Regions from separate parts of the Bradyrhizobium sp. AUGA SZCCT0182 genome, predicted to be linked through region 1. Evidence: riboswitches for the same ligand, from Rfam matches in the RefSeq annotation. Region 1 holds a riboswitch; the other holds the start of a gene.
The links. Region 1 has a riboswitch for glycine ahead of JQ611_RS07030 (D-amino acid dehydrogenase). Riboswitches for the same ligand answer to the same signal wherever they lie in the genome.
Positions count from the first base shown of each region.

Region 2: linked by a shared signal. The riboswitch ahead of gcvT (glycine cleavage system aminomethyltransferase GcvT) and the one ahead of JQ611_RS07030 (D-amino acid dehydrogenase) in region 1 are both predicted to bind glycine.

Region 1 is NZ_JAFCLY010000004.1:211,025-216,549, reverse strand. It holds gene JQ611_RS07050 (branched-chain amino acid ABC transporter permease) at 1-411, shown strand, start outside; gene JQ611_RS07045 (ABC transporter ATP-binding protein) at 408-1,184, shown strand; gene JQ611_RS07040 (ABC transporter ATP-binding protein) at 1,181-1,900, shown strand; gene JQ611_RS07035 (GlxA family transcriptional regulator) at 1,851-3,092, opposite strand; glycine riboswitch at 3,508-3,593, shown strand; gene JQ611_RS07030 (D-amino acid dehydrogenase) at 3,722-4,957, shown strand; gene JQ611_RS07025 (Rid family detoxifying hydrolase) at 5,172-5,525, shown strand, end outside.
Region 2 is NZ_JAFCLY010000021.1:100,006-105,530, forward strand. It holds gene gcvP (aminomethyl-transferring glycine dehydrogenase) at 1-96, opposite strand, end outside; gene gcvH (glycine cleavage system protein GcvH) at 251-616, opposite strand; gene gcvT (glycine cleavage system aminomethyltransferase GcvT) at 627-1,772, opposite strand; glycine riboswitch at 1,910-2,000, opposite strand; gene alaS (alanine--tRNA ligase) at 2,200-4,875, shown strand; gene JQ611_RS22395 (DUF3455 domain-containing protein) at 5,185-5,525, opposite strand, start outside.

The DNA of each region.
Region 1 (5,525 bases):
CGATCATGGATTGGCGTGTGGCTGGACGTTGTGCGGCTGGACGAGACAGCGGCATCGATTTTTGGTTTGCGTGTCTGGTATTGGAAGCTACTCGCCTTCACCCTGGGCAATTTTCTTCTTGGGCTTGCAGGTGCGATCTATGCGCAAATGACCGCTTTTATCGCGCCAGCAAATTTTCAGCTGGGCGATAGCCTAGCGATTGTGTCAATTCTCATATTGGGAGGCGTTGGAAACATATGGGGCATCCTTCCCGCGACGCTGTTGGTCGTGCTCCTACCTGAGAAACTCCAAATTGTTCAGGAGTACCGCTTCCTCATATTCGCGTTGGTAGTGATATTCGTTCTTATCGTTCGCCCTTCCGGGATATTGCCTCGACGAATGCGACGCTTGCAGGAAGGTGTCACAGCATGAACGATACGATACTTGCGACGTCTGGCCTTACCGTTCGATTTGGCGGCTTGTGTGCCCTCAACGAACTCGATGTATCCATTTCAAGAGGGGATGTGATTGGTCTCATTGGACCTAACGGGTCGGGAAAGACCACGTTTTTTAACACAATCAGTGGACTGGTTCGCTCAAGCTCTGGATCAATTACTTTCGAAGGTTCTGACACCACGAAAGTGAAGGTTGATCAACTCGCCTCACGGGGCCTGGCTCGGACATTTCAGCGCTCGCGGCTTTGCCTTCCACTCTCCGTCTTCGATAATGTCGCTGTTGGAGCTCAGGAACGCATCAGTAGCACGTTGTGGCACAATATTGTGCGAAGATCTGCTTTTCACACTGAGCTTCGACAACTGGCGGAAGAAGTCGAGGATTTGCTGTCCAACTTCGATCCTGGCCTGGCGAAGAAGATGTTTGAGCAAGCTGAAACACTCGGGATGATTGATCGCAGACGAGTTGAGATTTGTCGAGCTCTTGTTGGACGGCCTTCTCTGCTTCTGTTGGACGAACCATCAGCGGGAATGACTCATGACGAAACGAACCAGCTGATGGATGAGATCCTGGCTATAAGACCAAAATTCGGAAGCCCTACTATTATTATCGTTGAGCATGAGATGGGTCTCATCGAGCGTGTAACCGACCACTGCATCGTCTTGAACTACGGTCAAAAGATTTGCGAAGGAAAGTTCAGGGAAGTAGCGGCCGATCCCGCAGTCCGACGCGCATATTTGGGGCAGTCATGAACCCGATCCTTACCGTTCGCGGAGTGCACACTGCCTATGACACCGTCGACGTCCTGACGGGCGTCGATTTAGATGTTCTGCCGGGACAGATAAGCTGCATTCTCGGTGTGAATGGAGCGGGCAAGTCGACTTTGATCAGATCAATTCTTCGGCTCACACCGCCACGAATCGGTACAATCACTTTCAATGGAAACAATCTCCACAAATTGAAAACCCACGAGGTTGTTCGGCTCGGTATTGGATGCATACCGGAAGGTCGCCGTATCTTCGGTCGAATGACCGTTGAAGAAAATTTGCGTGTCGGTGCTTATACTGAGCGATCCAATGCCAAAATTCGCTCGAGTCTGGAGCGAGTGTTTCACATATTTCCGCGGCTGAAGGAGCGCGAGAAGCAGGTTGCGGGAACACTCTCGGGCGGCGAGCAGGCAATGGTGTCGATCGGGCGCGGATTGATGACGGACCCTGACATGCTCATCATCGACGAGCCGTCGCTGGGTCTTTCACCTCTCTTTGTGCAAGAAAACTTCAATGTCATTCGCGAGATCGCAAAAGCAGGAGTCACGGTGCTCTTGGTTGAGCAGAACGTAAATCAAACCCTCGCTATTGCTGACTATGGATACGTTCTACTCCAAGGCCAGGTTATTGTGAAAGGGTCGGCGGACTACCTTAGGTCAAATCCTGAGGTTCAGCGTGCTTACTTCGGCGGCTTAAACTAGAAGGTTGACAGCCACCACTGTTATACGTCGTGAAAATAGATCCGTTAGGCGACGATTGATCCGAGAGCTTTATTCGAGTGGGTGAGCCAACAACAGAGTGAGCCAGATTCGCGTACACTGACTCTCTCGAACGCGATAAGTCCGAGTCCTGACCGCTCTTTGCGACCCTTTCGTAGAGAGCTGCCCATCGCGGCGATATAACGTCATCCACGCTTACTTTTGATTGTCGTGCCTTTGTTGGCGTCGTTGCAAATTGAGTTCGAAAACATCGATTGAAGTGAGAGCTATCGGAGAATCCGGTAACCGTCGCAACTTCGGTGATCGACTTCGCGGTATTCAAAAGAAGCCAATAGCCATAACCGAGTCGAAGATGACGGCAGTATTGCTGGACCGATTGCTTCATTTCCTGCTGAAACAGGCGTTCGAGCTGCCGCTTGGAAGTTCCCAGAGATAATGCGAGAGCTTTAACTTTTAAGGGCCGTCCAGGATTTCTTTCTATGATCTTCAGTGCCCGGAGTACTCTCGTATCGAGTTCGGGTTCTCTCATTCCAGAATTCTGATCGGGTGGAGAGGCAGAAAGCTCTTGCGGTGCAGGCAGGTCGACGCCGATAGCGGAATAATGACGCTCCAAGAGCCATGACCCGAGCTCGAGCGCCGCCAGCCCTCCCGCGCAGCTAACTCTTCTGCCACTCACCACTAAGTTAACGCCTGAGATTTGCTGTACCTCCGCAAAACGCGTATCTCGGTCTGTGCCGCGATACCAATCTGTTGCGCAAGGCAGCCGATCGAAAAATCCGGCCTCGATCAACACAAATAGTCCCGAACCTGCTCCTACAAGAGTTGCGTTATTCATATCGGCACTGGTTAGTGCTTCCAGAATTGACCTGCGGTTCTCGATGGGAGCTGCTGTCCTCCCGCCTATCACAAAAACGTAGTTACAAGTGCGGGCGGCGTGCAGGGGTGCCGTCGATGGCACTTCGACACCACAAGTCGTTTGAGCTGGCTTCTGTCCTAAAACCAGATACTCAAAGTCGATCCCGACTGCGGCCGCGGGGTCGGTACAATGTTTCAAAATATAGACCAGGGCTGAGTACGAAAACATCGTGAACCCTGGAAGGAGGATGAAGCCAACTTTCACACGCCGCCGCACCAGCTTGGTGGGTCCGGCCTTCACACCCGAAACCGGCGTCATGGTGGAATCTCCTGCCATAAAAGTCGCTAATAGTAGCAGAAATGGTATCTTCGCGTATACTCTTCGGATGCCCGCTCACTGCTTGTCGAATGGAAGATTCTCGTAAAGCAAAACAAATGCCAAAAGGCCGGTGATTAAGGTTTCTGGCCGGCCTACCAGCGCTTGAAGACAAGACGCGGTCCTGGTGGCGATCCGGCAGCGGTACTAAGACCGCGAGTGCACAGCTTGAAATCGTAGTCGTAAGCTGCCGATGGAATTCGCTCTACGCAAAAGCGGGCATCGTTGTTGAACGCCCGGGACCGCCTAAGGATACGGTAACATTGGCCTCTCAGGCCGGTCAACGAAGCTATTTCACACCGTATGCACGGTATATGGCTTGCAAAAACAGCAGCAACATGAGAAGGTTACACCGTTCATAGACTGCCCGGGAGAGATCGCTTTTGCGACGTCGAAGGAGCAACCCCCAATAAACTCTCAGACACAAGGGACCGTGCAGTTGAACAATCTGGAGAGAGGCGTCTTACGCCCACCGAAGGGGACAACCGGTTTAACCCGGCAAAACTCTCAGGTACCCGCGACAGATGGGGTGAAGCGATCGATAGTCGATCGTCATCGTCGACGGGAAAGCCATGAATATCGGGATAATCGGATCTGGAGTAACGGGTGTCACTACCGCTGACGCCCTTCTTTGCCGAGGTCATAACGTTACAATAATTGAGCGGCAGCCATATGCCGCAATGGAAACCTCATTTGCAAACGGCGGCCAACTTTCTGCAAGCAACGCAGAGGTTTGGAATAGTTGGGGAACGATAGCGAAGGGCTTGAAATGGATGTTCAAGCAGGACGCGCCGCTTCTGATGAACTTGCGCCCATCCTGGCACAAGTACTCGTGGCTCGCAGAGTTTATGGCTGCGATCCCGCAATATCGGTCAAATACAGCCCACACTGTTAAGCTTGCCCTCGAAGCGCGAAAGCATTTGTTCGCCATTGCAGAGCGAGAATCGCTTGATTTTAATTTAGACAAGCGCGGCATTCTGCATTTCTACCACGACGCCGATAGCTTCAAGACCGCCGAACGCGCTAACAAGATCCTCAATGAAAGCGGTTTAGAACGCTACGCCGTCACCAATGAAGAGATCAAGCAGATTGAGCCGAGCTTGCACGGCAAGTTCTTCGGGGGGTTTTACACACCGTCCGATGCGACAGGTGACATACACAAATTCACGTTTGGTCTTGCGCAGACCTGCCATCGGCGCGGAGCACTTTTCGTCAATCAAGCCTCCGTCTCAAGCATAAATGCGTCGAAGGGTAGTGTGCAGGTTAGCTACACTCGAAGCAGTGATCGACACTCTCAAGAAAGTCATCAGCTTGAGTTTGACAGAGTCGTAATTTGTGCGGGGACTGGAAGCCGCCAATTAGCGGCGTTGAATCGGGACCACGTAAACGTCTATCCCGTCAAAGGCTACTCAATTACGGTGCACCTAGACGACGAAATCAGTCAGCAAGCCGGGCCGAAGGTTAGCCTGCTGGATGATGCCGCAAAGATCGTGACGAGCCGCCTAGGAGTTGACCGGTTTCGTGTTGCCGGCACAGCAGAGTTCAATGGTTTTAACCTCGACATTCGCGCCGACCGGATCCAACCGCTGATCGATTGGTCACGGCGCCTCTTTCCGACGATGAGTACTCGGCGCGTAGTCCCTTGGGCCGGGCTACGACCAATGATGCCGGATATGATGCCCACTGTCAGGGAAAGCCGCGCACCAGGCATTTTTTACAATACCGGCCATGGCCATCTCGGTTGGACTCTATCGGCCGTGACTGCGCAGATGGTCGCGGACGCAATCGATACCTCGAATATCACTTAACGGATGCCTATAGCCTGAGCAGATCTTCTTCGCGATCTTGCACGCTCTAGAAGCGGCCGCTTGCGAGGATTATTTGCTCGGGGCCGTAGGAGCATCGACCCAGAGCAACCGCAGCGCGCCTGACCTTTACAACGACTCTACAGCAAATCGTCGCGAAGCCTTCGCATCGGCTAAAGCGATCTTACAGTGTACACAGAACGGAGAACGCATGACCATGAAGTCGCTAGTTGTCACCGACAAGGCCGCTGCCGCGGCCGGCCCCTATTCCCAGGCCACTCGAACCGAAGAGTTCGTGTTTGTGTCAGGCCAGTTGCCGATCGATCCAATATCAGGATCAATTCTAGACGGAATCGAAAAGCAGACACGGCAATCGCTTGCAAACTTAGGCGCGGTTTTGGAAGCGGGTGGCGCCTCGTTCGCCAGCGTTGTGAAGACAACTGTGTTTCTCAAGAACATGGACGATTTTACTGTGATGAACGGCATTTACGCCGAATTCTTCAACAGCGCCCCTCCGGCGCGATCGACCATCGAAGTTGCCCGACTGCCGAAGGATGCATTGGTCGAGGTA
Region 2 (5,525 bases), on a different contig from region 1:
CTCCAGCATCGCCGCGATGTCGCGGGGTGAGGGGCCGATGTGGCGGCGCACGAAATCGGTGGCGGCCTCGTTGGTATGCTTGAGCGGCGCGTTCATGGCTATTCCTCTTTATTCGCCGTCATGCCCCGCGAAGGCGGGGCATCCAGTAATCACTGGCTTCAGCGGTTGAATCGAGATGTCACGGCGTACTGGATCGTCCGCCTTCGCGGACGATGACACCGGATATGTGGTTATGAAGCGCTTCATCTTCTCACGCGGTGTGCTTGGCGTAGGCGGCCTCGTCCATCAGGCCATCGAGTTCGCTCTTGTCCTTGATCTTCAGCTTGAAGAACCAGGCCTTGCCGGCGGCGTCGGAATTCACCAGCGCGGGTTCGGCGGCGAGTTCCTCGTTGACTTCGAGCACGTCGCCGGAGATCGGCGCGTAGACGTCGGAGGCGGCCTTGACGGATTCGACCACGGCGGCGGCCTCCGCCTTCTTCAGGCTGCGACCGACCTTGGGCAGTTCGACGAACACGACATCGCCAAGCTGCGACTGCGCATAATCCGTGACGCCGATGGTGGCGACATCGCCCTCGATGCGGAGCCATTCATGGTCAGTTGTGAACAAGATCGTCATGAGACTTCCTTCAGCGTTTATAGGTGTTGGGAACGAATGGCATGGGCGCGACCTGCAGCGGCAGGCGCTGGCCGCGGACTTCGGCGAAAACTTGCGTGCCGGTTGTGGCGAGTGACGACGGCAGATAGCCCATCGCGACGGGGGCATTGAGGCTCGGGCCGAAACCGCCTGAGGTGACCTTGCCGATCGGCTGGGCCGAGGAGCTATCGGCAAACAACACCGCGCCTTCGCGCACCGGCGCGCGGCCTTCGGGCCGCAGGCCGACGCGGCGGCGCGCGGCGCCTTTTTCAAAATGGGCAATAATGGCCTCAGTGCCGGGGAAACCGCCGGCACGCGCGCCGCCAGTTCGCCGGCTTTTCTGCACCGACCATTCCAGCGCGCCCTCGACCGGGCTGGTCGTGGTGTCGATGTCGTGGCCGTACAAACAAAGTCCGGCCTCGAGCCGCAGGCTGTCGCGGGCGCCCAATCCGATCGGCAGCACGTCGCTGTTCTCCAGCAGCGCGGTCACCAGCGCTTCGGTGTGTTCAGCCGGAACCGAAATCTCAAACCCGTCTTCGCCGGTATAGCCGGAGCGCGAAACGAAGCAGTCGAAGCCCGCGACCTTGCGCGGACCGGTGTCCATGAATTTCATCCCGCCGACATCTGCACAAAACTTCGCCAGCGCGGATTCGGCCTTCGGCCCCTGCAGCGCGATCAGCGCGCGGTCGGCCAGCGAATCGATCATGCAGACATCCGAAAGGTGCGCGCGCAGATGCGCCTCGTCTTCGGCCTTGCAGGCGGCGTTGACCACCAGAAACAGATGGTCGCCGAAATTCGCCACCATCAGGTCGTCGAGAATGCCGCCATCGGGATTGGTGAACTGCGCGTAGCGTTGCCGCCCGGGCGCCACCGCCACGATGTCCTGCGGCACCAGCCGCTCCAGCGCCAGTGCGGCGTCCTCGACCTTGCCGGATTTCGGCCGTAGCGCGAGCTGGCCCATATGCGAGACGTCGAACAGGCCGGCAGCGCTGCGCGTGTGCTGGTGTTCCCGGAGCACGCCGGCGGCGTACTGCACCGGCATTTCATAGCCGGCGAACGGAACCATCTTGCCGCCGCGTGCCACATGGAGCGCGTGCAAGGGTGTGTGATGTAAAGGAGATTCGTCGCTCGCCAGCATCCCAAGGACCCTCCAGGGTTCGGGGACCAGCCCCCGAAAACCCAAAGAAAGCCCCATCTGTCGCTGTGCCTGAGAGTATTATCCCGTCGGCGGACACCCCTGGGCCAAAGCCCTTCGGCGTCTCTTTCCAGATGCTAGTCCGTCACGGGGTCCGTTTGCCTGAGAGTTTCCGGGGCGGTTGCTCCTTCGGCGCCGGCGCTTAAGCCGATCTCTCCCGACGTGACGTCTTGAACATAGGCAGGAAAACACGGCGCCACCATGGCTGTCAACGCACGGCGGCAGCTATCAACCAGTCTTGTGTGCTGCGGCAAGCCTATGATCCGCCTGCACAGTTTCTGGACACCGCCTTTGGCCTTGTCTAAAAGCGTTGCGCCGGCAGAGAAGGCTATTTGCGGCCTGACCCGGTCCTATTTCCGATTGGATGAACATGAGCGGCGTCAACGAGATCAGGTCGAAATTTTTGGACTATTTTGCCGAGAACGGCCACGAGATCGTGCCGTCGTCGCCGCTGGTGCCGCGCAACGACCCGACCTTGATGTTCACGGCGGCCGGTATGGTGCAGTTCAAGAACGTCTTCACCGGCATCGAGAAGCGCGCCTATCAGCGCGCTACGACGTCGCAGAAATGCGTCCGCGCCGGCGGCAAGCACAACGACCTCGACAATGTCGGCTACACCGCGCGCCATCTCACGTTCTTCGAGATGCTCGGCAATTTCTCGTTCGGCGATTACTTCAAGGAGCGTGCGATCGAGCTCGCCTGGAACCTGGTCACCAAGGGTTTCGGGCTGAACAAGGACAAGCTGCTCGTCACCATCTACCACGACGACGACGAGGCGGCGCGCTACTGGAAGAAGATCGCCGGCTTCTCCGACGACCGCATCATCCGCATCGCGACATCAGACAATTTCTGGGCCGCGGGCGATACCGGTCCCTGCGGTCCATGCTCCGAGATCTTTATCGACCGCGGCGAGCACATCTGGGGCGGGCCTCCGGGCAGCCCGGAGGAGGACGGCGATCGCTTCCTCGAATTCTGGAACCTGGTCTTCATGCAGTTCGATCAGGTGACGAAGGAGGAGCGCGTGCCGCTGCCGCGTCCCTCGATCGACACCGGCCTCGGGCTGGAGCGCATGGCCTGCATCCTGCAGGGCGTCGAGAGCGTCTTCGAAACCGATCTGTTCCGTCACCTGATCGATTCCACCGCGTCCGCGCTCGGGCACGGACCGGAGGAGCAGAACGTGGCGTCGTTCCGCGTGATCGCGGATCATCTGCGCGCATCGTCGTTCCTGATTGCTGACGGCGTGCTGCCCTCGAACGAAGGCCGCGGCTATGTGCTGCGCCGGATCATGCGCCGCGCGATGCGCCACGGGCAGTTGCTCGGCGCGCGCGATCCGCTGATGCATCGTCTCGTTTCGGCGCTGGTGCGCGAGATGGGCCAGGCCTATCCGGATCTGGTGCGAGGCGAAAAGCTGATCGAGGAAACGCTGCGGCTGGAAGAGACGCGCTTCCGCAAGACGCTCGAGCGCGGCCTGTCGATCCTCGACGAGAAGAGCAGTTCGCTGAAGAAGGGCGACATGTTCGACGGCGATACCGCCTTCACGCTGTACGACACCTACGGTTTCCCGCTCGATCTGACCCAGGATGCATTGAAGTCGCGCGGCATCAGCGTCGATCTCGCCTCGTTCACCGATGCGATGGAAAAGCAGAAAGAGAAGGCGCGTGCGTCGTGGGCGGGATCGGGCGATACCGCGAGCGAGACCGTCTGGTTTCCGCTGCGCGAAAAACTCGGCGCCACCGAGTTCCTCGGTTATGAAACCGAGAGCGCCGAGGGCGTGGTTTCCGCGCTGGTGAAGGACGGCAAGGATGCCGACAGCCTCAAGACCGGCGAGACAGGATCGATCGTTCTCAACCAGACGCCGTTTTATGCCGAGTCCGGCGGCCAGGTCGGCGACACCGGCGTGATGATCGGCAAGGACGTCAAGTTCCGCGTCACCGATACGCAGAAGCGGGCCGGCGATCTATTCGTGCATCTGGGCACGGTGGAGCAGGGCACGCTGAAGGTCGGCACCGCCTTGCAGCTCGAGGTCGACCATATCAGGCGCTCCTCGATCCGGGCGCATCACTCGGCGACGCATCTGCTGCATGAGGCGCTGCGCCAGGTGCTCGGCGACCACATCGCCCAGCGCGGCTCGCTGGTGGCGCCCGATCGCTTGCGATTCGATTTCGTGCACCAGAAGCCGATCACGGCGGAAGAACTCGCGCGCATCGAGGATATCGCCAACGAGGTGGTGCTGGAGAATGACGAAGTCACGACGCGCCTGATGGCGGTAGACGACGCCCGCGAGGCCGGGGCGCGCGCGCTGTTCGGCGAAAAATATGGCGATGAGGTGCGCGTGGTGTCGATGGGCAAGCAGGCCCGCGAGCAGGGCCAGAACACGCTCGGCTGGTCGGTGGAATTGTGCGGCGGCACACATGTGCGCCGTACCGGCGACATCGGCCTCATTTCAGTGACCGGCGAAAGCGCGGTTGCCTCCGGCGTCCGCCGCATCGAGGCGCTGACCGGACGTCATGCGCGCAAGCACGCCAACGACACCATGCAGCTTGCGAGGAATGCGGCCGGCGAACTGCGCACCTCGGTCGAAGAGATGCCGGCGCGCATTGCCGCGCTGGTGGAAGAGCGCAAGAAGCTCGAGCGCGACCTGTCGGATGCGCGCAAGAAGCTCGCGATGGGCGGCGGCGGAGGCAATGGCGCTGCGGCTGCCAGCGGCGTGCGCGAAGTCGGCAACGTCAAGCTCCTGGCGCGTGCGGTCGAAGGCGTCGAGACCAAGGATCTCAAGAGTCTCGTCGACGACGGCAAGAAGCAGATTGGCTCCGGCGTGGTTGCGATCGTCGGCGTCACCGAGGATGGCAAGGCCGGCGTGGTGGTCGGCGTCACCGCCGACCTGACCTCGCGCTTCAGCGCGGTCGATCTGGTCAAGATCGCCTCGGCGACGCTCGGCGGCAAGGGCGGCGGCGGGCGGCCCGACATGGCGCAAGCCGGCGGGCCCGACGGCGCCAAGGCGGATGCGGCGTTGTCGGCGATCGAAAAGGCGATGGCGGGCGCATAGTTGGTTACGACAATGCGCAGCGGCACGAGCGCAGGCCGGCGTTCGCCGTGCATGGAGGCGAGAATGAGGAGCACGCGATTTGCGTTGGGTTGCGTTTTCGCGTTTGGCTTGATCAGTGCTGCCTGCGCTCTGGAAACGTCCGCTCCGCTCTCAACGGTGCCGGGGACTCCACAAACAGCGCACAGCCACAACGGGCTCCGTATCGCGCAAGCCGATACTTCGAAGAAGTGTGATGCTGGCTTCTATTGGACCTGCTCCAAGTCCGGCTGCTGGTGCCAGCGGAAGGGACAAGTGTACTAGGCTCCCTCCTCAGCCCTTGCGCAGGAACACATAGTCCGCCGAGTAAGGCACGTTGAGGAAGCTGCCGACGGTCTCGCATGCGCCTTCGTGCTTGCCGCCTTTGGTGTTGATCCGCTGCACCGTGGTAACATCGGCGAGGACGCCGCTGCCGCGCCGGGATGTCACTTCGAGCTTCAGCCAAGGGATGTCGTTTGCGGTCGCGCCGGGGGCGTTGCCGGCGACCTTGGCGGCCACCGCGCTGCTGTCGCTGTGTTCCCAATTCGGTCCGGCGTAGTGGCGGCCGACGGTCTTGCCATCGGCGAGCAGCGTCGCGATCGGTTCGCGGAACGACCAGATCGCCTTGCCGTCGG